2 regions of the Streptomyces sp. CA-179760 genome follow, and region 2 is predicted to be linked to the other one. Evidence: riboswitches for the same ligand, from Rfam matches in the RefSeq annotation. Region 2 holds a riboswitch; the other holds the start of a gene.
What was found. Region 2 has a riboswitch for thiamine pyrophosphate ahead of thiO (glycine oxidase ThiO). Riboswitches for the same ligand answer to the same signal wherever they lie in the genome.
Positions count from the first base shown of each region.

Region 1 (11,455 bases), 4.3 Mb from region 2:
CTGCTGGCCCGGTCGACCGCGGGTGTGGTGTTCCTGCCGGGCGCCGCCGGAACCGTACAGGAGATCTTCGACAACGCGACGCCGAACTACTATGAGTCGCGCGGCGAGCCGACGCCCATGGTGCTCGTGAACCGCGCGCACTGGACGGAGAAGCTGCCGACGTGGCCGCTGCTCCAGTCGCTGGCCAGGGGGCGTTCGATGGAGGCGCGGATCGCGCTGGTCGAGCGGATCGAGGAGGCGCCGGAGGCGTTGAAACGCCTCGGCGGTTAATAAGCAGGCAAAGCAAGTGCTTGCAAGCTGCATATGCGTTGACACTACTTATGCGGCGCTTATAGACCTGTGAGTCTCCAGGTAGTGCTGATGTTCCGTCACCACTGCCTCAGCCCCCGCTTGAACACATCCTGTAAAGGACAAACGTGGCAGTTCTGTCCGTATCCCGCCGCGCACGTGCCGTGCGCATCCTCGGTGTCGTATCCGCCTCGGCCGCGCTCGCGCTCGGTACCGCCGGCAACGCGCTCGCCTGCAACATCAACGAGTTCTCCGCCGAGGCGAAGTGTGACGGCGACAAGGGCGTCATCACCGTCACCGACGTGGACCCCGCCGGCATCAAGGCGACCGTCACCGTGTACCTGCAGAACAACGGTGCCGACGCGAAGAAGGTCGGCGAGCAGGAGGTCAAGGGCTCGCGCGAAGGCACCACCATCACCTTCGCCGAGGACTGGAAGCCCAACGCGGAGTACCGCATCCACGTGAAGGCCACTCCGTACGTCGACGAGGACATCAAGCCGAACCTCGTCACCCCGGCCACGGCCTGCAAGAAGGAGGAGGAGCCCCCGGCTTCGACTCCCCCGGCCACGCCGACCCCGTCGGCCTCCCCTCGAAGCCGGCCGAGGAGACCGACACCCCGGCTCCGACGCCGTCGGAGAGCGAGAGCACCACGCCGGCGGGCAACGCGCCCGGCCCGGCCGGTGACTCCAACCTCGCCGAGACCGGCGCCAACTCCAACACCGGCATCATCGCCGGCATCGCGGCGGCCCTGGTCGTCGTCGGTGGTGGCGCGGTGTTCTTCGGCATGCGCCGTCGTGGGGCGAACAGCGACAGCTGACGCCCGCGCGTCCGTGCACGGTGGTGGCCCGTCCCCTTCACGGGGGCGGGCCACCGCCCTATCCGAACGACGCCCGCTCCAGCCAGAACTCCAGCACCTCCCGCTCCCCCAGCACCTCCAGCTCAGGAGCGTCCAGCGGCAGCCGCCGGTAGAACGCGAGCAGGACGGACGTCAGCGGCCCGCGCAGGGCGACCGTGGTCTTCTCGTGGCCCCGGCGCCAGGTGACACCGTCCTCGGTGAGCACGATCAGCCTCCCCCACCCTTCGGGCGGGGGGACCCCCGTCTCGCTGCGCTCGGCGTTCACCTCGGGCCCGGTGTCGGTGGCGTGCAGGTGGATGCTGCGGCCCGGGCCGCGCAGTTCCCTCGCCGCGATGTCGTGCGGGTCCGTCCGCTGTACGTACTCCACGATCTGCAGCCACTCGTCGATCGCGTCGGCGGCGACGTCGGGCGCGACCTCGTAGGGCAGCCCGGCGGCGAGCGTGGCGTCCGCGCGGTGCACGGTGATCTCGTGCGTCATCCGGCGGGCCCAGAACCCGGCGTTGAGGATCCCCGCCCAGCCCCACACCTTCGCGTCCGGCCCGGCCTCCCGCAGCGCGGCGACGACCTGCTCGCCCGCCTCCCCCAGCCACACGTCCAGCGCGGCGGCGTCACCCCGGACCTCGGGCCCTTCGGCATCCGGCACCTGCTCCTCGGGCACCTCTTCCTGGGCCCGGGTCCGCACCATGAGCTCCACCCAGCGCAGGGCGCCGCCCGTGTGCCGGACCAGCTCCTCCAGCGACCATTCCGGGCAGGTCGGCACGGTGGCGGCCAAGTCCGTCCCGGAGGTCACCACCGACCTCAACAGGGCGACCTGGTGGGCGATTTCGTCGCAGTAGCGGTCGTGCGCGAGGAGGGTCATGCCCGCACCATAGGCGGGCGGCGATCAGTCGAGCACGGCGATTTCCGCCGCGTCGAACTCCACCCCGGCCTCGTCCCCGACCTCGGGCGCCGCCCGCAGCGCGCACGCCGCCTCCAGGTGCGGGGCACCCTCGGGCTGGAGGCGGACGGCGACGTGGGTGCCTTTGAAGGTGCGGGCGGTCACCGTGCAGCGCAGCCCCTCGCCCGCGGGCACCAGACGTACGCCGGCGGGCCGCACCAGGAGGGTCCGTGTGCCCTGCGGTGCGCCCTCCGGCACCGGAACCTTGCCCCACGGCGTGTCCGCGGCCTCCGCACCCACCGTCGCCTCGACGACGTTCTCGAAGCCGAGGAAGCGGGCCACGAACGCGTCGGCCGGCCGCTGCCACACCTGAAGCGGCGTACCGGACTGGGCAATCCGCCCGTCCCGCATCACGACGACCCGGTCGGCCAGTGCGAATGCCTCCCCCTGGTCGTGCGTCACGGCGAGCACGGTCGTGCCCAACCGGCCGAACAGCTCGCGCAGTTCCACGACCAGCCGTTCCCTCAGCGACCGGTCGAGCTGCCCCAGCGGCTCGTCCAGCATCAGCAGCCTGGGGCTCGGCGCCAGGGCCCGGGCCAGCGCCACCCGCTGCTGCTCCCCGCCGGACAGCACGGCGACGGCCCGGCGGTCCGCGCCGGGCAGCCCGACGAGGTTCAGCAACTCCCTTACCTGCTCGACCTGTTGCCGTTTGGACGCCCCGTGCATCCGCAGTCCGAAGGCGACATTGCCGCCCACGTCCCGCTGTGGGAAAAGCTGGTGGTCCTGGAACATCAGCCCGACCCCGCGTCGGTGCGCGGGCACGCCCGCCTGGTCGCGTCCGTCGAGCGACACCCGCCCGGAGTCGAGCGGCTGCAGCCCGGCCACCGCCCGCAGCAGGGTCGACTTGCCGCTGCCGCTGGGCCCGAGTACGCACACGATCTCGTGCTCGGCGACCTCCAGGTCGACGGCGTCCAGCACGGCCCGCCCGCCGAAGCGGACCGTCGCGCCCTCCAGTGCCAGCAGCATCAGAACTCCCCTGTCCGGTCGGCGGTCCTGAGCCTCTCCAGCACCAGCAGCGCCACGGCGCACACCGCCATCAGAATCGTCGAAAGGGCCATCGCCTGGCCGTAGTTGAGCTCCCCGGGGCGCCCCAGCAGCCGCGCCACGGCCACCGGCAGCGTCGGGTTGTCGGGCCGCGCGATGAACACCGTCGCGCCGAACTCCCCGAGCGACACCGCGAAGGCGAAGCCGGCCGCGATCAGCAGCGCCCGCCGTACCATCGGCAGGTCCACCTCCCGCCACACCCGCCAGGGCGAGGCCCCCAGCACCGAGGCCGCCTCCCGCAGCCGCACGTCCACCGCCCGCAGCACGGGCAGCATGGTCCGCACGACGAACGGCACCCCGACCAGCGCCTGCGCGAGCGGCACCAGGATCCACGAGGACCTCAGGTCCAGCGGCGGCTCGTCGAGGGTGATCAGGAACCCGAAGCCGACGGTCACGGCGGACACCCCGAGCGGCAGCATCAGCAGCGCGTCGAAGCCGCGCACGAACCGCCCGGCGTCCCTGCGGGTGAGTGCGACGGCGGCAAGACCGCCGATCACCACGGCGATGACGGTGGCGGCGAGGGCGTACCCCAGCGAGTTACCGATCGCCTCGATCGGCGCCACCAGGAAGATCCCGCCGTCCGCCCTGGTCAGCGCACGGTAGTAGCCGAAGCCGGGCGCGTCCAGGGACCGCTGGACCAGCACGGCGAGCGGCAGCAGAAGCAGCACGACGACCGTGAGCAGCACCCCGCCCAGCAGCGCCCACTGCCCGGCGCCGCGCGGCCGGCGCGCGGTCACCGACGCGTCCACCAGCCGCAGCGCGGTCTCCCGCCGCCGTACGGTCCAGGCGTGCAGGGCGAGGATCGCGCCCACCGCGACGAACTGGATCAGCGTCAGCACGGCCGCCGTGGACAGGTCGAAGATCTCCGACGTCTGCCGGTAGATCTCCACCTCCAAGGTCGAGAAGGTGGGCCCGCCGAGGATCTGGACGACACCGAAGGAGGTGAAGGTGAACAGGAAGACCATGAGCGCGGCGGCGGCCACGGCCGGGGCGAGAGCCGGGAGCGTCACCTGCCGCCAGGCCTTCGTCGGGGACGCCCCGAGCATCCGCGCGGCCTCCTCCTGCCGCGGGTCCAGCTGCGCCCAGAGCCCGCCGACGGTCCGTACGACGACCGCGTAGTTGAAGAAGACGTGCGCGAGCAGGATCGCCCACACGGTGGTGTCGAGCCGTACGCCCCACAGCTGGTCGAGCAGCCCGCCCCGCCCGACCAGCGCCAGGAACGCCGTACCGACGACGACCGTGGGCAGCACGAACGGGACGGTCACGATCGCCCGCAGGACCTGCTTGCCCCGGAATTCGAAGCGGGCGAAGACGTACGCGCCGGGGAGCGCGATCACCAGGGTGAGCGCGGTGGAGACCAGAGCCTGCCAGGTGGTGAACCACAGGACGTGCCGGACGTCGGACTGCGCCAGCACCTCCCCGATCCGCCCGAACCGCCAGACCCCGTCGACCTTCAGTCCGCGCGCGACGATCGCGGCGACGGGGTAGGCGAAGAAGGCCGCGAAGAACGCGACGGGCAGGGCGAGGAGCCCGAACCGCGCCGCGCTCCCGCGCCGGTCCTTGCGGACGGCCGCATCGGTTACTTCAGTACGAGTGAGGTCCACGACTTGACCCACTGGTCACGGTGGTCGGCGATCTTCGCCGGGTCCATGGTCTCGGGATCCGCGGCCTGCGGCCCGAACTTCACGAACTCCGGCGGCACCTGGGCGCCCTCGCGCACCGGGTACACGAACATGTTGAGCGGCATGTCCTCCTGGAACCGCTCGCTGACCAGGAAGTCCAGGAACGCCTTGCCGCCCTTGGTGTTCTTCGCGCCGCTCAGCAGCCCGGCGTACTCGACCTGCCGGAAGCAGGTGCCCTCGGCGACCCCGGTCGGTGCCGTGCCCGGCTTGGGGTCGGCGAAGATGACCTCGGCGGGCGGCGAGGAGGCGTACGACACGACGAGCGGCCTCTCGCCCTTGGCCTTCTTGCCGCCGGCCGAGCCGGAGAACTCCTCGTTGTAGGCCTGCTCCCAGCCGTCGACGACCTTCACACCGTTGGCCTTGAGCTTCTTCCAGTAGCCCTCCCAGCCCTCGTCGCCGTACTTCGCGGCGGTGCCGAGCAGGAACCCGAGGCCGGGCGAGGAAGCGGAGGCGTTCTCGGTCACGAGCAGGTTCTTGTACTGGGGCTTGACCAGGTCCTCGAAGCTCTTCGGCGGCTCCAGCTCGTGGTCGGCGAAGTACTTCTTGTCGTAGTTGACGCAGATGTCGCCGGTGTCGACGGGCGTGACCCGGTGCTTGTCCTGGTCGGCTCGGTACTCGGCCTTGATCTGTTCGGAACCCTTCGCCTCGTACGGCTGGAACAGCCCGTTGTCGAGCGCCCGCGAGAGCAGCGTGTTGTCGACGCCGAAGAAGACGTCGCCCTGCGGGTTGTCCTTGGTCAGGATCGCCTTGTTCACGGCCTGCCCGGCGTCGCCGTCCTCCAGGACGTCGACCTTGTAGCCGGACTGCTTCTCGAAGGCGGCGATGACGCCCTTGGACACGGCCCACGAGTCGTGGCTGACGAGGGTCACGGTCTTGGAGTCACCGGACCCCTGGCCGTCACCGGACGACCCGCACGCGGCGAGCGTGCCGGCCATGCCGAGCCCGACGACCACAGCCGTCAGCCGCTTGCTCTTGTTACTCACTGGATTCCTCCTGGATGACCAGGAGAAGACGCGGTCCTGCCCGGGAACTCGGGGGATCCCGGGCAGGACGCAACAGCTCGAGTGATGACCGATCTCCCTACCCAGAATGACCTGGGCCAGGTTCGGAGGGTCTGCGGCCGTGTGCCGCACTCTCAGCGCTGTGGCGCTCCCCTGTCGGAATATGCAGGTGTCGGATATGCAGATGTTCTTACGCCGGTCAGACTACCGTTCGGTGGCCGCGAGCTGACCACACGCCCCGTCGATCTCCTGTCCACGGGTGTCCCGGACCGTCACCGGCACACCATGGGCGGCGATGGCCTCCACGAACGCCTTCTCGTCCTCGGGCCGCGAGGCCGTCCACTTCGACCCGGGCGTCGGGTTCAGCGGGATGAGGTTGACGTGCACGGGCCTGCCCTTGAGCATCCGGCCGAGCCGGTCACCGCGCCAGGCCTGGTCATTGATGTCCCGGATCAAGGCGTACTCGATGGACAGCCGCCGCCCGGACTTGGCGCTGTACTCGAACCCGGCGTCCAGCACCTCGCGGACCTTCCACCGTGTGTTCACGGGGACGAGGGTGTCGCGCAGCTCGTCGTCGGGGGCGTGCAGCGAGATGGCGAGCCGGCACTTGAAGCCCTCGTCGGCGAACCGGTTAATCGCCGGGACGAGACCGACCGTCGAGACGGTGATCCCGCGCTGCGAGAGCCCCACCCCGTCGGGCTCGGGGTCGGTGAGCCGCCGGATGGACCCGATGACCCGGTTGTAGTTGGCGAGCGGCTCGCCCATGCCCATGAAGACGATGTTGCTGAGCCGCGCCGGACCACCGGGAACCTCCCCGTCCCGCAGCGCCCGCATGCCGTCGACGATCTGATGCACGATCTCGGCGGTGGACAGATTCCGGTCCAGACCCGCCTGCCCGGTCGCACAGAACGGGCAGTTCATCCCGCACCCCGCCTGCGAGCTGATGCACATGGTCACCCGGTCCGGATAACGCATCAGCACGGACTCGACGAGCGTCCCGTCGAACAGCCGCCACAGCGTCTTGCGCGTGGTGCCCTGGTCGGTCGACAGATGCCGCACGACACTCATCAGCTCGGGCAGCAACGCCTCCCGCAGCTTCCCGCGAGCACCGGCCGGAATATCGGTCCACTGCTCCGGCTCGTGCGCGTACCGCGCGAAGTAGTGCTGCGAGAGCTGCTTGGCACGAAACGGCTTCTCCCCGACAGCCGCGACGGCCTCCTTGCGCTCGGCAGGAGTGAGATCAGCGAGATGCCGCGGCGGCTTCTTGGCTCCGCGGGGGGCGACGAATGTGAGTTCTCCGGGCTTAGGCATGGCTCAACCAGTGTCGCAGATCGCCGACGGTGGCCCGTGCCCCGCCCGCTCCACCCGCGACACCGGAGGGAATACGCCCTACGCGCCCGCGTGCTCCAGCCGGTCTTTGAGGAGTTGCTCGTTGCGCGGGAGTTCCTTGCGGACCTGGGGGCGCATGACGAGCGGAACCAGGATCTTGCCGACGCCGTGGCTCTCGAAGTCGATCTCGATCGTCACGTGCGAGCGCTGCCCCTCGTCGAACGGCTCGACCTCGCCGTGCACCCGTGCCCGTACGGGGCCGTCGACACCGCGCATGCCCCAGGTGTGGGGCGGGTCGTACTCGACGACCTCCATGGTCATCGGCATCACACGGCGGCCGACGTGCCGGGTGACCCGGAACCGGGAGCCGATACCGAGGGGCCCTTCGTCGAGGCGCTCCGCGGACACGGCGCTCAGCTGCCACTCCGGCATCCGCGGGGTGTCCATGACGTAGTCGTAGACGTCCTCGGGACGCCGGTCGACATCGATGCTCTGTCGAATGATGGACATGATGTCCCCCTTTGCGACCTACACCTGAATCGTCCCACTCGGCGCCCGTCGGTGCCTCCCCGGAGCGACTCGATGCAGGGCCGGAACGACAGTGAGCTCCCGCCCACAAGGACGGGAGCTCACTGGACGAGGTCCGTTCAGCCGGATCCCGCGAAGAGCACGAGCAGCAGCCACACCACTGGAGCCGTGGGCAGCAGCGAGTCCAGCCGGTCCATGATGCCGCCGTGACCGGGCAGCAGCGTGCCCATGTCCTTGATGCCGAGGTCCCGCTTGATCATGGACTCGCCGAGGTCGCCGAGCGTGGCGGTGACCGCGACCGCGAGGCCCAGCACCAGGCCCTGCCACCAGGCGCCGTCGTCGATGAGGAACTGCATACACAGCGCGCCCGCGACCATGGCGAAGGAGACCGCGCCGAGCAGGCCCTCGCGGGTCTTGCCGGGGCTGATGCGCGGGGCGAGCTTGGTCCGGCCGAAGCGCCAGCCGACGGCGTAGGCACCGGTGTCGCTGACGACCGTGAGCAGCAGGAAGGTGAGCACCCGCTGCGGCCCGTCGTCCGCGGTCAGCATCATCGCGACGAACGTCGCCAGGAAGGGCACGTAGAACGCCGCGAAGACACCCGCGGTGACATCCCTGAGGTATCCCTCGGGCGGTTCCGTCATACGCCAGACGAGCACAGCCAGCGCGGTGAGCGCCATGGCGACCCAGGCGCCCTCGGCGCCCCGGACGTACCCGGAGACGACCATCGCGGCACCGCCGAGCGCGAGCGGAACGAGCGGCGCGCGGATGCCCTTGCGTTCGTCCAGCCGCTTGGTCAGCTCCCACAGGCCCACCACGACGGCGACCGCGACGACGCCGACGAACACGGCCTTGACGACGAACAGCGAGGCGACGATCACCGCACCGAGCCCGACCCCGACCCCTATCGCGGCACTCAGGTCGCGGCCCGCGCTCTTCTTCGGCGGCTTGGGTGCCGGCTGCGAGGCGTCGGGCATGGGTTCCGGATTCGTCTCGTTTCGGACCGGGGGGCCGCTCAGCCGAGCAGCCCTCCGGCCGTCATCCTGGTTTTCGCCGTGGTCGGCTACGTCAGGCACGATGGGCATGGGGCGAGTCTGAGGCGCTTCATACGCATCGTATGCGGGACCCGCCGGAGCGGCCCCCTGGACGTGCCCATGGCCAGGACTCTGGACGTGGCCCGGGCTCTGGACGTGCCCGTGGCCATGCCCTTGGTCGGTGGGCCCCCAGTACCCGGCCTGTTGCGGCGCCCCCCAGGAAGAGTCGTTCATCAGACCTCGAGCAGCTCCGCTTCCTTGTGCTTCAGGAGCTCGTCCACCTGAGCGACGTACTTCGCGGTGGTGTCGTCGAGCTCCTTCTCCGCACGGCGGCCCTCGTCCTCGCCGACCTCGCCGTCCTTGATCAGCTTGTCGATGGCCTCCTTGGCCTTGCGGCGCACGGAGCGAATCGAGATCTTCGCGTCCTCGCCCTTGCTCTTGGCGACCTTGATGTACTCGCGGCGGCGCTCCTCGGTCAGCTCGGGGAACACCACCCGGATGATGTTGCCGTCGTTGCTCGGGTTGACGCCCAGGTCGGAGTCACGGATCGCCTGCTCGATGTTGCGCAGGGCCGTCTTGTCGAACGGGGTCACCACCGCCATGCGCGGCTCCGGCACGGAGAACGAAGCCAGCTGGTTGATCGGCGTCGGCGCGCCGTAGTACTCGGCCACGATCTTGTTGAACATCGCCGGGTGCGCACGGCCGGTGCGGATCGCGGCGAAGTCCTCCTTGGCGACCACGACGGCCTTCTCCATCTTCTCCTCGGCCTCGAGGAGGGTCTCTTCGATCACCACTTGCTCCTGCGTGTCTTGAAGTAGGCCCGGCTGCGGTTCCATGTGGGGCGGCGGCCGGCTGCGTCGCGTCTTCTTCCTGCACGGTTCCCGACCGGCAGGACATTGTCCATCCCCCGGCCCGGCTCCGTCCCGCCCGTCCCCCGGACGGGGTGGTGCGGGTCGGCCCTCAGTCCCGGCCGGCCGCGTCCCCGACGAGCGTGCCGATCTTCTCACCCTTGACGGCGCGTCCGATGTTGCCCTCCGCCAGCAGCTCGAAGACCACGATCGGGAGCTTGTTGTCGCGGCACAGCGTGACGGCCGTGGCGTCGGCGACCTTCAGGTCGCGCGTGATGACCTCGCCGTAGCCGAGGTGGTCGAACTTGACCGCGTCCGGGTTGGTCTTCGGGTCGGAGTCGTAGACCCCGTCCACGCCGTTCTTGCCCATCAGCAGCGCCTCGGCGTCGATCTCCAGGGCGCGCTGCGCGGCGGTGGTGTCGGTGGAGAAGTACGGCATGCCCATACCGGCGCCGAAGATCACCACGCGGCCCTTCTCCAGGTGCCGTACGGCGCGCAGCGGGATGTACGGCTCGGCGACCTGCCCCATGGTGATGGCGGTCTGCACACGCGTCTCCACGCCGACCTTCTCCAGGAAGTCCTGGAGGGCGAGGCAGTTCATGACGGTGCCGAGCATGCCCATGTAGTCGGAGCGGGCCCGGTCCATGCCGCGCTGCTGGAGTTCGGCACCGCGGAAGAAGTTGCCGCCGCCGATGACGACGGCGACCTGCGCGCCGTCACGCACGACGGCCGCGATCTCGCGGGCGATCTTGTGCACCACGTCGGGGTCGACGCCCAGGCCCCCGCCACCGGAGAAGGCCTCTCCGGACAGCTTCAGCAGAAACCGGCCGCGCACTTTGCCGTCGTCGCTCTTCTGGGGCTTGGTGGTCATGGGGGATTCCGCCTCTTTCACGTGTTGCACATACCAAGAAGGCCATTGCCGGTGGGGCGTGTTTCGCATCCCATACGGCAATGGCCTCCTTGTCAGATCTGCTGTCGTCCGCCACCCATGTGACGGCGTACACGGACGACTGCTGCCGACCCTATCGGGGTCGGGCGTCGATCGCGGTACGGACTCAGATGCCGACCTTGATGCGCGAGAAGCGCTTCAGGGTGACACCGGCCTCGTCCAGGACCTTCTGAACGGACTTCTTGTTGTCCAGCGCGTAGGGCTGGCCGAGCAGCGTGGCGTCCTTGAAGAAGCCGTTGAGGCGACCCTCGACGATCTTCGGCAGGGCGGCCTCGGGCTTGCCCTCGGCGCGGGTGGTCTCCTCGGCGACGCGGCGCTCGGACTCGACGACCTCGGCCGGCACGTCCTCCTTGGAGAGGTACTTCGGCGCGAAGGCGGCGATGTGCTGGGCGACGCCCTTGGCGATCTCGGCGTTGGGCTTGTCCAGCTCGACGAGGACACCGATCTGCGGGGGCAGGTCGGGCATCGTGCGGTGCATGTACGCCGTCACGTAGCCGTCACCGAACTGCGCGAAGCGGTCCAGGACGATCTTCTCGCCCAGGTTGGCGTTGGCCTCGTCGACGAACGCCTGGACGGTCTTGCCGGCCTCGATCTCGGAGGCGAGCAGGGCCTCGAGGTCGGCCGGGGAGGTCTTGGCGACGTGCTCGGCGATGGTGGTGGCCACGGCCTGGAACTTGTCACCCTTGGCGACGAAGTCCGTCTCGCACTTCAGCTCGACGATGACACCGGAGGAGTTGTCGTCGGCGATGATCGAGACCACGGCACCGTTCTCGGCGGAACGGCCTTCGCGTTTGGCGACGCCCTTCTGGCCCTTGATGCGGAGCGCCTCGACGGCCTTCTCGACGTTGCCCTCGGCCTCGTCCAGCGCCTTCTTGCAGTCCATCATGCCGGCGCCCGTGAGCTCACGGAGCTTCTTGACGTCGGCGGCGGTGTAGTTCGCCATGAGTCTGTGAATCTTTCTC
Region 1 is NZ_JBNJLZ010000001.1:6,932,475-6,943,929, reverse strand. Features, by position in the region: gene ACQEV8_RS31765 (LOG family protein) at 1-270, shown strand, start outside; partial or broken gene ACQEV8_RS31760 (LAETG motif-containing sortase-dependent surface protein) at 417-1,105, shown strand; gene ACQEV8_RS31755 (maleylpyruvate isomerase family mycothiol-dependent enzyme) at 1,164-2,003, opposite strand; gene ACQEV8_RS31750 (ABC transporter ATP-binding protein) at 2,028-3,047, opposite strand; gene ACQEV8_RS31745 (ABC transporter permease) at 3,047-4,729, opposite strand; gene ACQEV8_RS31740 (thiamine ABC transporter substrate-binding protein) at 4,705-5,742, opposite strand; TPP riboswitch at 5,867-5,973, opposite strand; gene rlmN (23S rRNA (adenine(2503)-C(2))-methyltransferase RlmN) at 6,013-7,119, opposite strand; gene ACQEV8_RS31730 (SRPBCC family protein) at 7,198-7,647, opposite strand; gene ACQEV8_RS31725 (phosphatidate cytidylyltransferase) at 7,785-8,930, opposite strand; gene frr (ribosome recycling factor) at 8,930-9,487, opposite strand; gene pyrH (UMP kinase) at 9,657-10,415, opposite strand; gene tsf (translation elongation factor Ts) at 10,600-11,436, opposite strand.
Region 1: linked by a shared signal. The riboswitch ahead of ACQEV8_RS31740 (thiamine ABC transporter substrate-binding protein) and the one ahead of thiO (glycine oxidase ThiO) in region 2 are both predicted to bind thiamine pyrophosphate.

Region 2 (11,455 bases):
GCTCTCGGCCTCGGTCTGGGTCTTCGCCAGCAGCGGGGGGACCTCGGTGAACTGGCCCGAGTTGATGTACCAGATGCCGCCGCCGAGGCCCAGTACCAGCAGCACGGCGACGACGATCGCCAGCGGACCGCGCCGGGACCCCGAGCGGCGCCGGGACGGCGGGGGCGGCGGGGACTCGAAACGGCTGGTGCGGTTGAGCGCCGCCTCGGACGTCTCGTCGTCCTCGTTGACCGGCAGCGGACGCAGCGTGGTCAGGGCGCGCGGGATCACGCTCGTACGGTCGTCGGCGCCGTCGTGCTCCGCGGAGAGCGCCTGCGGCGGCACCACGTCCAGCTGCTCCGCGCTCAGCCCGGCGCGCCCCTCGCGGACCCGCGCGAGCAGCGCCACCGCGTCGTGCGGGCGGACGTCCGGGGTGCGGGCGGTCGCCGAGGCCACCATCTCGTCCAGCTCGTAGGCCAGACCGGGTACGGCGGCCGACGGCGGCGGGACATCCTCGTGCAGGTGCTTGTACAGGATCACGGCCGGGGAGTCCGCGTCGTGCGGCTTGTCGCCGGTCAGCATCTCGTACAGCATCACCCCGCACGCGTACACGTCGACGCGGGGGTCCGCGGTGCCGTTCTCTATCTGCTCGGGCGCGAGGTACGCGACCGTGCCGAGCACGGTCCCCGTGGTGTTCGTCACGGTGTCCACGGCCCGGACGAGCCCGAAGTCGGCGACCTTCACCCGGCCGTCGTCCCCTATCAGGACGTTCTCCGGCTTCATGTCCCGGTGCACGAACCCGGCGCGGTGCGCGGCGCCCAGCGCGGCCAGCACCGGCTCCAGGATGTCCAGGGCGGCGCGCGGCTGCAGGGCCCCGCGCTCGCGCAGCACGTCCCGCAGGGTGCAGCCCGCCACGTACTCCATGGCGAGATAGACGTAACTGCCGTCGGTGCCCTGGTCGAATACCTGCACCACGTTCGGATGGGCCAGCCGGGCGACGGACTTCGCCTCGCGGATGAACCGCTCGACGAACGAGCCGTCCACCGCGAGCGAGGGGTGCATCACCTTGAGCGCGAGAACGCGGTCCAGCCGGGTGTCCACAGCCCGGTAGACCGTCGCCATCCCGCCGACGGCGATCCGCGCGTCGATGCGATACCGGCCGTCGAGCACCTGCCCGACCAAGGGGTCCTGAAGGGTCGTGTCCACGCAGGCGAGTGTACGAGCCACGACCGACAGCCCGCCGCCCCGGCTGTTTTCGGGGGCGGGACTGCAGCCGACCTGTGACGTGTGTCCCGGCCCGCTGCCCGGGCTCACCGGAAAGCGGGCCGCTCCGGATCCAGCACGGCCATGCCCTCACCCGGCGAAGACGCCTCCGCGAAATGCCGCCGCGGGATGCGCCCGGCCCGGTACGCCAGCCGCCCTGCCTCCACGGCGTGCCGCATCGCGTCGGCCATCAGGACCGGCTCCTGCGCCCGCGTCACCGCCGAGGCGAGCATCACACCCGCGCACCCCAGCTCCATCGCCAGCGCCGCGTCCGACGCCGTACCGGCACCGGCGTCCAGGATCACCGGCACGCGCGCGTGCTCGGTGATCAGCTGGAAGTTGTGCGGGTTGCGGATACCGAGCCCGGACCCGATCGGTGAGCCAAGCGGCATGATCGCCGCGCAGCCCACGTCCTCCAGCTTGCGCGCCAGCACAGGATCGTCGTTGGTGTACGGCAGCACCGTGAAGCCGTCGTCCACCAGTGTCTCGGCCGCCTCCAGCGTCTCGATCGGATCCGGCAGCAGCGTGCGCTCGTCGGCGATGACCTCCAGCTTGACCAGGTCGGTGCCGAGGGCCTCGCGCGCGAGACGGGCCGTGAGGACGGCCTCCCCGGCCGTGAAACAGCCCGCCGTGTTGGGCAGCACCCGGATGCCGAGCCGGTCCAGGAGGGACAGCACGGAACCGTGCACCGAGGGGTTCACCCGGCGCATCGCGACCGTCGTCAGTTCCGTCCCGGAGGCGACCAGCGAGCGCTCCAGCACGTCGAGGCTGGGCGCCCCGCCCGTACCCATGATCAGGCGGGACGTGAAGGACGTACCACCGAGGACAAACGGATCGTCGGCCATGGTCAGCCTCCTTGGACGGCGGTGAGGACTTCCACGCGGTCCCCCTCGGCGAGGGACGTGGCCTGCCACTGTGCGCGCGGGACGACGGTTTCGTTGAGGGCGGCGGCCACTCCGGAGGGCGAGGTGGTGAGCGAGCTCACGACGGTGTCGAGAGCCGTGCCGGGCCGGACAATGCGGGGCTCCCCGTTGACGGAGATGTTCATACGGGCTGCTCCGTGAGTGCGGTGGCGGTACTGAAGCGCTTCGGGGTGAAGGGACGGGCCTCCTCGGGCAGTTCGCCCGCAGTCAGGGCGTGTGCCAGGGCGTCGCCGGTCACCGGCGTGAGCAGGACACCGTTGCGGTAGTGCCCCGTGGCCAGCAGCAGGCCCTCCAGACCGGTCGGGCCGAGCAGCGGCGCGTTGTCGGGGGAGCCGGGCCGCAGTCCGGCCCGGGTCTCCGTGAACGGCAGCTCGGTGACGCCCGGGACCAGCTCGTGCGCGTCGCGCAGCAGCTCGTACACGCCGCCCGCGGTCACGGTGGTGTCCCAGCCCGTTTCCTCGCTGGTCGCGCCGATGACCAGCTCGCCGCTCTCGCGCGGTACCAGATAGACATGGCTGCCGCGCACGACCGCGCGCACGGTCCGGCTCAGGAAAGGCCCGTGCCGCCCCGGCATGGTCAGCCGTACGACCTGCCCCTTCACCGGTCGCACGGGCGGCAGCACGTCCCCGGGGACGCCCGTGAGCCGTCCGCTGAGGCTGCCCCCGGCCAGCACCACCTGCCCGGCGTCCAGGGGTGTCCCGTCGGCCGTGACGACGCCCGCTGCCCGGTCCCGTACGACGGTGAGCCGCTCCGCCCACGCCCGGTGGAAGACCACACCCGCCCGCTCGCACGCCGTCACCAGTGCCCCGGACAGCCGCCGCGGGTCGATCTGGTGGTCGCCGTCGACCCGCAGCCCGCCGCGCACGCCCGGCGCGAGCATCGGCTCCAGGCGGCGGCACTCCCGCCCCGACAGCCACTGCGAGTCCAGGCCGGACTGCTGCTGAAGGGCGTGCAGTTCGCGCAGATGAGCCCGGTCGTCGGCGTCCAGGGCCACCGCGAGCGTGCCGCAGCGGCGGTAGCCGAGGTCGTGGCCCGTGAGGTCGGTGAGCTCGGCCACGAAGTCCGGGTAGCGCCGGGCGGAGGCGAGGTTCAGGCCGAGCAGGGTCTGCTCGCCGTAGTGCAGTTCCGTGACGGCGGCCAGCATGCCGGCCGCCACCTGCGCGGCCCCGCCGCCCGGCTCGGGGTCCACCACGGCCGTGGCGAGCCCGCGTTGTGCGGCCCGCCACGCGGTGACCAGGCCGATGATGCCGCCCCCGATGACGAGGACGTCTGACGTTCGCGTACGCGGCATGGGCGTCCAGCCCCTCCCTTCGCCGGCATGACCCGGATCAGGTTCGTACGGTCGGAGGCCGCCAGCCTCCCTCTCAGCCCGGTGCGTCCGGGCTCCCGCGAGTGCTCTACGTTGGCCACCCTAGCCCGATGCCGTATGTCGCAGTAAGGGAGCCTCCGTCCATGGCCCGATCCCTCGACGGTCTTCTCCTGGCCCCGGTAGCCGACCAGGCGCCGGGCCAGGTGGGGACCCGCACCCGGTTCACGTACCACGAGAAGGACGGCGAGATCTGGGCCGAGTACACGGGCGGCGACGTCGTACGCGGCCATCTCGTGGGTACCCGGGAAGGTGACCGGCTGGACTTCCGGTACGTACAGCTCAAGCAGGACGGAACCACGTCCTCCGGGCACTGTGCGTCGACGGTCGTGGAGCTGCCCGACGGGCGGGTGCGGCTGGAGGAGACGTGGGAGTGGGAGTCGCAGCAGGGCAGCGGGACGAGCGTTGTGGAGCAGGTCACTGCGCATGAGCACTGACTGACAAAACGTCAGGTGTCTATGGTGATCAGGTGAGCGAGCAGACGCAGGAACCAGGTCCGTGCGCGCCCAGGCGCGTGGTCGTGGCGGGTGCGGGCATGGCCGGTGTGCAGACCGCGGTCGCCCTGCGGGAGCAGGGCTTCACCGGCACCGTGACCCTCATCGGCGCCGAGCCCCACCAGCCCTACGACCGGCCCCCGTTGTCCAAGGCCGTCCTGCTCGGCAAGGCCGAGGGCTCTGCCTTCGACCTCGACTTCGAGGCCCTCGGCATCGAACTGCGACTCGGCTGCGAGGTGCTGGGCCTGCGGCCCGGCGATCACGAGCTGGACACCGAGGACGGACCCGTGCCGTACGACGCCCTCGTCGTCGCGACCGGGGCCGAACCGATCCGGCTGCCCGGTGCGGAGGGCGTGCCGGGCGTACATCTGCTGCGCACCCTGGACGACGCCGAGCGGCTGCGGCCCGTACTGGCCCGCAAGCACGACATCGTGGTCGTCGGCGCGGGCTGGATCGGCGCCGAGTTCGCCACGGCCGCGCGCGAGGCGGGCTGCGCGGTGACCGTCGTGGAGGCCGCCGAACGGCCCCTCGCCGGGGCACTGCCCGCCGAGGTCGCGGCCCCGATGGCCGGCTGGTACGCCGACGCGGGTGCGGTCCTGCGCACCCACGCGCGCGTGGAGCGCGTCGAACCCGGCGCGGTGGTCCTCGATGACGGCACGCGGCTTCCCGCTGGCGCGGTCGTGGTCGGCATCGGTGCCCGCCCCGCGACGGCGTGGCTGGCCGGCTCCGGCGTGGATCTCGGCCCCCAGGGCGAGATCGTGTGCGACCAGCACCTGCGTACGGCGGTGCCGGACGTCTACGCCGTCGGCGACTGTGCCTCCTTCCCGTCGGGGCGGTACGGCGGGCGCCTGCTGGTGCACCACTGGGACAACGCCCTCCAGGGGCCGCGCACGGTGGCCCTGAACATCGTCGGCCGGGCCTCGGGGGAGGCTCCGGCGGTGTACGACCCGGTGCCGTACTTCTGGTCCGAGCAGTTCGGGCGGTTCGTGCAGTACGCCGGGCACCACGCCGGCGCCGACACGACCCTGTGGCGGGGCGACCCGGCCGGGCCGGCCTGGACGGTGTGCTGGCTCCGTGGCGACCGGCTGGTCGCGCTGCTGGCGGTGGGCCGTCCCCGGGACCTGGCGCAGGGGCGTCGTCTGATCGAGTCGGGCGCCGCCATGAATCCGGTGCTGCTGGAGGACCCGGCCAGGCCGCTGAAGGCGGCGACGGCGTAGCTGTCGGGGGAGCGCGTTGTCCGCCCAGGTGGGCCGGGCTGACTTCCGACTGTCAGTGGGGGATGGCAGGCTGGTTCCCGTGACCGAGATTGACGCAAAGATCGATGCTCTCGTCCCCGCCTGGCTCACCCTCCCCGACATCGCCGAACAGTTCGATGTCGAGGTGACGCGTGTGCGGCAGCTGGTCAAGGACGGCCAGCTCATCGCCGTACGCCGAGGTGAGAACCGCGCGCTGCACGTCCCCGCCGCCTTCATCGACGGGGACAAGGTCGTCAAGGGCCTGTCCGGGACCCTGACGCTCCTGCGGGACGACGGCTTCACGGACGAGGAGATGCTGGAGTGGCTCTTCACCCCCGACCCGAGCCTGCCCGGCACCCCGGCGCAGGCCCTGAGTGAGAATCGCGGCACGGAGGTGAAGCGCCGCGCCCAGGCGCTCGCGGTCTGACCCGGCCTCGACGAGACACCGTCCGGTGCCGTGCGAGCGGGGCCGGACCTGAACGACTGCCCGGAGCACGGGCTGCGGCCCGTGGGGCCACGGGCCCGGGGCGGCTCGCGCCCGCTCGGGGCGTGGGCCGCCGGGTCGGGCCCTGCGGGGCCCCTCCCGGGGGCCTCGGGCCGCCCGGCCCGGGGACGGTCGCTGCCTCCCATAGAGGCTCGGCTGCCGCCCGGTCCCGGTGAGAGACTCGGGACCTGCCCGGGGTTGCCGTGGCCCTTTGCGGGCAGCGGCCGACAGTGGGCCGTCGCCGCCCGCCTGTCACCGGCAGAGTGGCCCCGCCGCCCTGCCGCGCGACTCGGCGGGTATGCCGACGAGGCGGGGTGCCGGCTGCCCTTCCGGCACCGGCACGGGGCGCTCTCCGGCGCGCCCCTGGTCCCGCCCTCACCCGAGGGCGCTTCGGCCGCATGCCCGGCGCGGACGGCCGACACGGGCGCCGTGGCGCCCGGCAGCTCCAGGGGCTCGGGTACGTCTCGCACCCGCCCGCCACCGACACCGGCACGGGTCTCCGCACCCGCCCGCCACCGACACCCAGGGGGACACACATGCCCGACACCGTCGCCACCACCGCACGGGCCCAGCTCGCCGACGCCCGGGTCTACCTCTGCACCGACGCCCGCAAGCGGCAGGGCGATCTCGTGGAGTTCCTCGATGCCGTGCTGGCCGGCGGGGTCGACATCGTGCAGTTGCGGGACAAGGGCATGGAGGCCGGCGAGGAGCTGGAGCAGCTGGCCGTCTTCGCCGACGCCTGCGCCCGGCACGGGAAGCTGCTCGCGGTCAACGACCGCGCCGACGTCGCCCACGCCGCCGGCTCCGACGTGCTGCACCTCGGCCAGGGCGACCTCCCGGTCCCGGCGGCCCGCGCGATCCTCGGCGACGACGTCCTGATCGGCCGCTCCACGCACGCTGGGTCCGAGGCCGCCGCGGCCGCGGCGCAGGACGGCGTGGACTACTTCTGCACCGGACCGTGCTGGCCCACCCCCACCAAGCCCGGCCGCCACGCCCCCGGCCTGGACCTCGTCCGGTACACCGCCGCCCTCGGCACCGACCGCCCCTGGTTCGCCATCGGCGGTATCGACCTCGGCAACCTCGACCAGGTCCTGGAAGCGGGCGCCCGGCGCGTCGTCGTCGTACGGGCGATGACCGAGGCCGACGACCCGGGCGCGGCGGCTGCCGAGTTCGCGAAGCGGCTGCGGGAGAAGTAGGACGCCGGTTGGCCGGTTGTCCAAGGGGTGGACAACAAGTACACAAATCGGGCAAATGTCGATGCCCGGTTGGGGGACCGACCGCCCCTGGCTAACCTGCCCGTATGGCCCTCGGCACCGCATCCATCAGGTCGGACCACGCCCGCACCGTCCGCGACATGCTCGCGACGGGTAAGACGACGTACTCGTTCGAGTTCTACGCGCCCAAGACTCCGAAGGGCGAGCGGAACCTGTGGAACGCGCTGCGCCGGGTCGAGGCGGTGGCGCCCGACTTCGTGTCCGTGACCTACGGCGCGGGCGGTTCCACCCGCGCGGGCACGGTCAAAGCGACCGAGGCGATCGCCTCCGACACCACCCTGACCCCGATCGCGCACCTCACGGCCGTCGACCACTCCGTCGCCGACCTGCGCAACATCATCGGCCAGTACGCCGACGCTGGGATCCGTAACATGCTCGCCCTGCGCGGTGACCCGCCCGGCGACCCGATGGGCGACTGGGTGCCGCACCCCCGCGGCCTCGCCTACGCCGCCGAGCTCGTCGAGCTGATCAAGGCGTCCGGCGACTTCTGCGTGGGTGTCGCCGCCTTCCCGGCGATGCACCCGCGCTCCAGCGACTGGGACACCGACGTCCGCCACTTCGTCGACAAGTGCCGCGCGGGCGCCGACTACGCGATCACGCAGATGTTCTTCCAGCCGGAGGATTATCTGCGGCTGCGTGACCGGGTCGCGGCCGCCGGCTGCGACACCCCGGTCATCCCCGAGATCATGCCGATCACCAGCGTGAAGTCGCTGGCGCGGATCCCGTCCCTCACCAACGCCGCCTTCCCGGACGCCCTGAAAGAGCGGATCCTCACAGCAAAAGACGATCCGGCCGCTGTACGCTCCATTGGGATCGAATTCGCCACGGAGTTCTGTGCGCGGCTGCTCGCCGAGGGAGTGCCCGGCTTGCACTTCATCACGCTCAACAACTCCACGGCGACCCTGGAAATCTACGAGAACCTGGGCCTGCACCACTCACCGCAGGCCTAGACCGTTCGCACCGGTATACGACACACTGCGTAACGGCCACTGGGAGAGGGGCGTACATGGGCTGGGCGGTCCTCTACATCGCGTTCGGCGTCGTCGCACTGTGGCTGCTGGGCGAGGTGCTGCTGCAGTACAAGGCGCGGCTGCGCTGGCGGCTGCTGGCCTTCGCCGGCTTCCTCGGCGTCGTCGTCGGGGTCCTGATCCCGTCGGTCGTCGTGATCGGACTGGGCGCGGCCGCCTTCGCGGTCGGGCAGACCTACGTCACCCTGTCGTTCCGCAGCGGCTTCGCGTCCGGCTGGGCGATGAGCGCCCCGATGCTGGGCGGCAGCAAGCGCGGCCGCGGTGACCGGGGCCGCCAGAAGCCGACCCTCGAGGTCTCCGGCCTGGAGGCGGCGGGCGGTGGCTACGGCGACGAGAGCGGCGAGCGTGGCGACTACCGCCGCGACGCCGACCCCTACGGCCAGGGCGACGACTACGACCGCGACGACGTCTTCACCCCCGCTCGCCCGATCCAGCCGACGGCCGCCGAGACCACCGCCGTCTACGAGCCGCAGCCCATCCCGGACGACACCGGCTCCTACGGCGTCTACGGCGACACCGGCTACCAGCAGGGCCCGCCCCACGACCAGTACGCCGCCACGGCCCAGGGCACCGACCAGTCCTACGCCTACGACTACTCGGGCTACGGCCAGCAGCAGGGCTACGACGCCACGGGCCAGCAGCAGTACGCCGCCTACTCCGACCCGTACGTCGGCAACGGGACTTACGGCGGCGGGACCTCGTACGACACCGGCTACGGCGACCAGCAGTACTACGGCCAGCAGCAGGACTACGGCCAGGACCAGTACGCCGGCACCTACGGCGGCGAGTCCCCGCCCGGTGGTGTGTGGGTCCCGCAGCAGCGCACCGACGAGTACGGGCAGGAGCTGCCGCCGGAGCAGCCGTACCCGTACCAGGGCAACGGGCAGCAGCCGCAGGGCAACGGCTTCGACGAGCAGTACCGTTTCTGAAGCCTGACCCCCCGCCGGGGGCGGTGGGCTACTGGGAGCCCCGGAACCCCGGCCCCTCCACGATCAGTCCCGCGACCAGCGCGCCCGACATGCCCGCATGCGGCAGTCCGCCGCCGGGGTGCGCCCAGCCGCCGACGCTGAACAGGCCGGGCACGCGCGTGCTGTTGGACGGATGCAGCAGCCGCCCGTCGGCCGCCGCCAGTGCCTGCACCGGCACCGCACCACCCTCCGCGCCGGTCTCCTCGGCGATGTCGGCCGGGGTGCGCACCTCGTGCCACAGGAGACGGTCGCGCAGGTCGGGTATGGCGCGTTCGGCGGCGCTGATCACGGTGTCGGCGAGGTCGTCGTAGGGCTCGTGGGGTTCGTCGGGCCGGGCGGGCACCACCGTCGTGAGCGTGACCGCCTCGTGGTCCCGGTCCGGGACCAGCGCCGGGTCGTCGGGCCGCAGGATCGTGACCGTGGGCCGCGCGTGCGACGGAGCCGGGCCGAACAGTGCGTCCAACTCGGCCTCCCGATCCGCCGCGTGCACCACCGTGCGGTGTGCCGTGCCCTCGGGGCGGGCGCCGCGCAGGCCCAGCAGCACCGTGAGCCGACTGGCCGACGCGGGCTGCGGCGGCACCTCACCGTCGGCCCGCACCACGGTCCCGGCCGTCATCCCCTCCAGCGTGCCGGGCGCTACACCGGCGACGACGAAGTCCGCCTCCGCGACCGTCCCGTCGGCGAGTTCCACTCCCGACACCCGACCGTCCTTCTCCAGCACCCCGGTCACATCGGCGCCGAAGCGGAATTCGACCTTTCTGGCCACGCACCGCTCGAACACCGCCCGTGCCAGCTCGCGCAGGCCTCCGCGCACGTACCAGACGCCGAAGGCGTGCTCCATGTAAGGCAGTACGGCCGCGCTCGCCGGGGTGATCCGGGGGTCAAGGCCCTGGGTGAGGGCATGGCTCTCCAGGAGTGCGGTGAGCCGGGGGTCGCGCAGCTCCCAGGCGCCGATCTCGGCGAGCGTGCCGGCCCGGCGGGTGCGCAGCAGCCGCTTGTGGGGGACCGCGGCGTAGGGCTCGCGCTCGGCCAGCACCTGCCAGTTCGGCCACAGCGGCTCCTCCAGGAGCGGGCGGCGGGTCCGGTCCCAGGCCTCGCGGGCCCGGACCAGGAAGTCGCCCCACCGGTTCCCGGCGCCCGGGCCGAGGCCCTCGTCCAGGGCGGTGACGACGCCCGCGCGCGAGGCGTTCGGCAGCGACACCCGGGTGCCGTCCGCGAACACGTGCCGGGACGAGGGGTCGACCTGGACCAGCTCGACGCACGCCTCCAGCGGCTCCTTGCCGGTCTTGACGAACAGATCGCGATAGACGGCCGGCAGCGGGAGCAGGCCGGGGCCCGTGTCGAAGGAGAACCCGTCACGCTCGAAGCGGCGCAGCGCTCCGCCGTACGTGTCCGTCCGCTCGTACACCACCACCCGGTGGCCCGCGACGGCCAGCCGGGCGGCAGCCGTCAGCGCGCCCATCCCGGCGCCGATCACCGCAATCCGTGCCATGTGAAGGACTCTATCGGGCCCCACTGACAGCGCCTCCTGGTGCCGTGTGCGCAGGGCTGAGTACCCGTACCTAGCCGGGGAGTTGAGTACGCGCGCGGATGGGGCAGGGCCGTCGGGGACGAGAGAGTGGAGACACGGAAAGGGGCACGGCTCCGGCACCGGCGACACGGGGCGCCGGAACGGGGCCGGCCCGCGATCCGCTCCTTCCGCCGGCCCTGTCGGCGGGAGCGAGACACGGGGGAGAACCGGGGGACGACCGAACGGGGGTCCTGCGGGGGACGCACGGGGGAGCAGGAAACGGGGGAGCAGGGAAGGCGCCGGTGCGAGGTGGCCCGCGGGGGACGCGGCCACAGCGGACCGGCGCCTTCACGTCCGCGCCCGGTGCCTCCTCAGCCGCAGCCGCTCACCCTCCCCTGGAGCAGCCGGGACAGGGCCGCGTGCACATCGTCCAGGGAGCGCTCCGCCTGGAAGGACTTCCAGTCGAGCGCGGCCACCAGGACCATGCCGACCAGCGCGGACGCCGTCAGTGGGACGTCGATCTCCTCGCTGAACTCGCCGCCCGCGACGCCCTCGCGCAGGACGTCCTCCACGACCGCGACGGCCTGCTGCCTGACCACCATCAGCGTGGACTGCCAGGTCCGGTTGGTGCGCCACAGCTCGGCCACGTACAGCTGGGTGAAGGCCGGATAGCGGTCGATGAAGACCAGACCCGCGCGGATCATCGCGTCCAGCGCGTCGACCTTGGTGCCGCCCTCCCGGGCGGTCCGCTCGGCCGCTTCCCGGAGGGAGGCGGTGAGGAGGCCCACACCGTGCCGCAGCAGTTCCTCGAAGAGGACGGACTTGCTCGCGAAGTTGTAGTAGACCGTGCCCTTCGCGACTCCGGCACGCTCGGCGATCTCGTCCACGGTCGTGGCGGAGAAGCCCTGCTCGGCGATGAGCGTGACGGCCG
Region 2 is NZ_JBNJLZ010000001.1:2,597,837-2,609,291, reverse strand. Features, by position in the region: gene pknB (Stk1 family PASTA domain-containing Ser/Thr kinase) at 1-1,185, opposite strand, end outside; gene ACQEV8_RS11670 (thiazole synthase) at 1,290-2,087, opposite strand; gene thiS (sulfur carrier protein ThiS) at 2,090-2,290, opposite strand; gene thiO (glycine oxidase ThiO) at 2,287-3,456, opposite strand; TPP riboswitch at 3,454-3,565, opposite strand; gene ACQEV8_RS11655 (hypothetical protein) at 3,618-3,968, shown strand; gene ACQEV8_RS11650 (NAD(P)/FAD-dependent oxidoreductase) at 4,001-5,242, shown strand; gene ACQEV8_RS11645 (Rv2175c family DNA-binding protein) at 5,322-5,687, shown strand; gene thiE (thiamine phosphate synthase) at 6,281-6,940, shown strand; gene metF (methylenetetrahydrofolate reductase [NAD(P)H]) at 7,045-7,968, shown strand; gene ACQEV8_RS11630 (hypothetical protein) at 8,025-8,975, shown strand; gene ACQEV8_RS11625 (phytoene desaturase family protein) at 9,004-10,506, opposite strand; gene ACQEV8_RS11620 (TetR/AcrR family transcriptional regulator) at 10,896-11,455, opposite strand, start outside.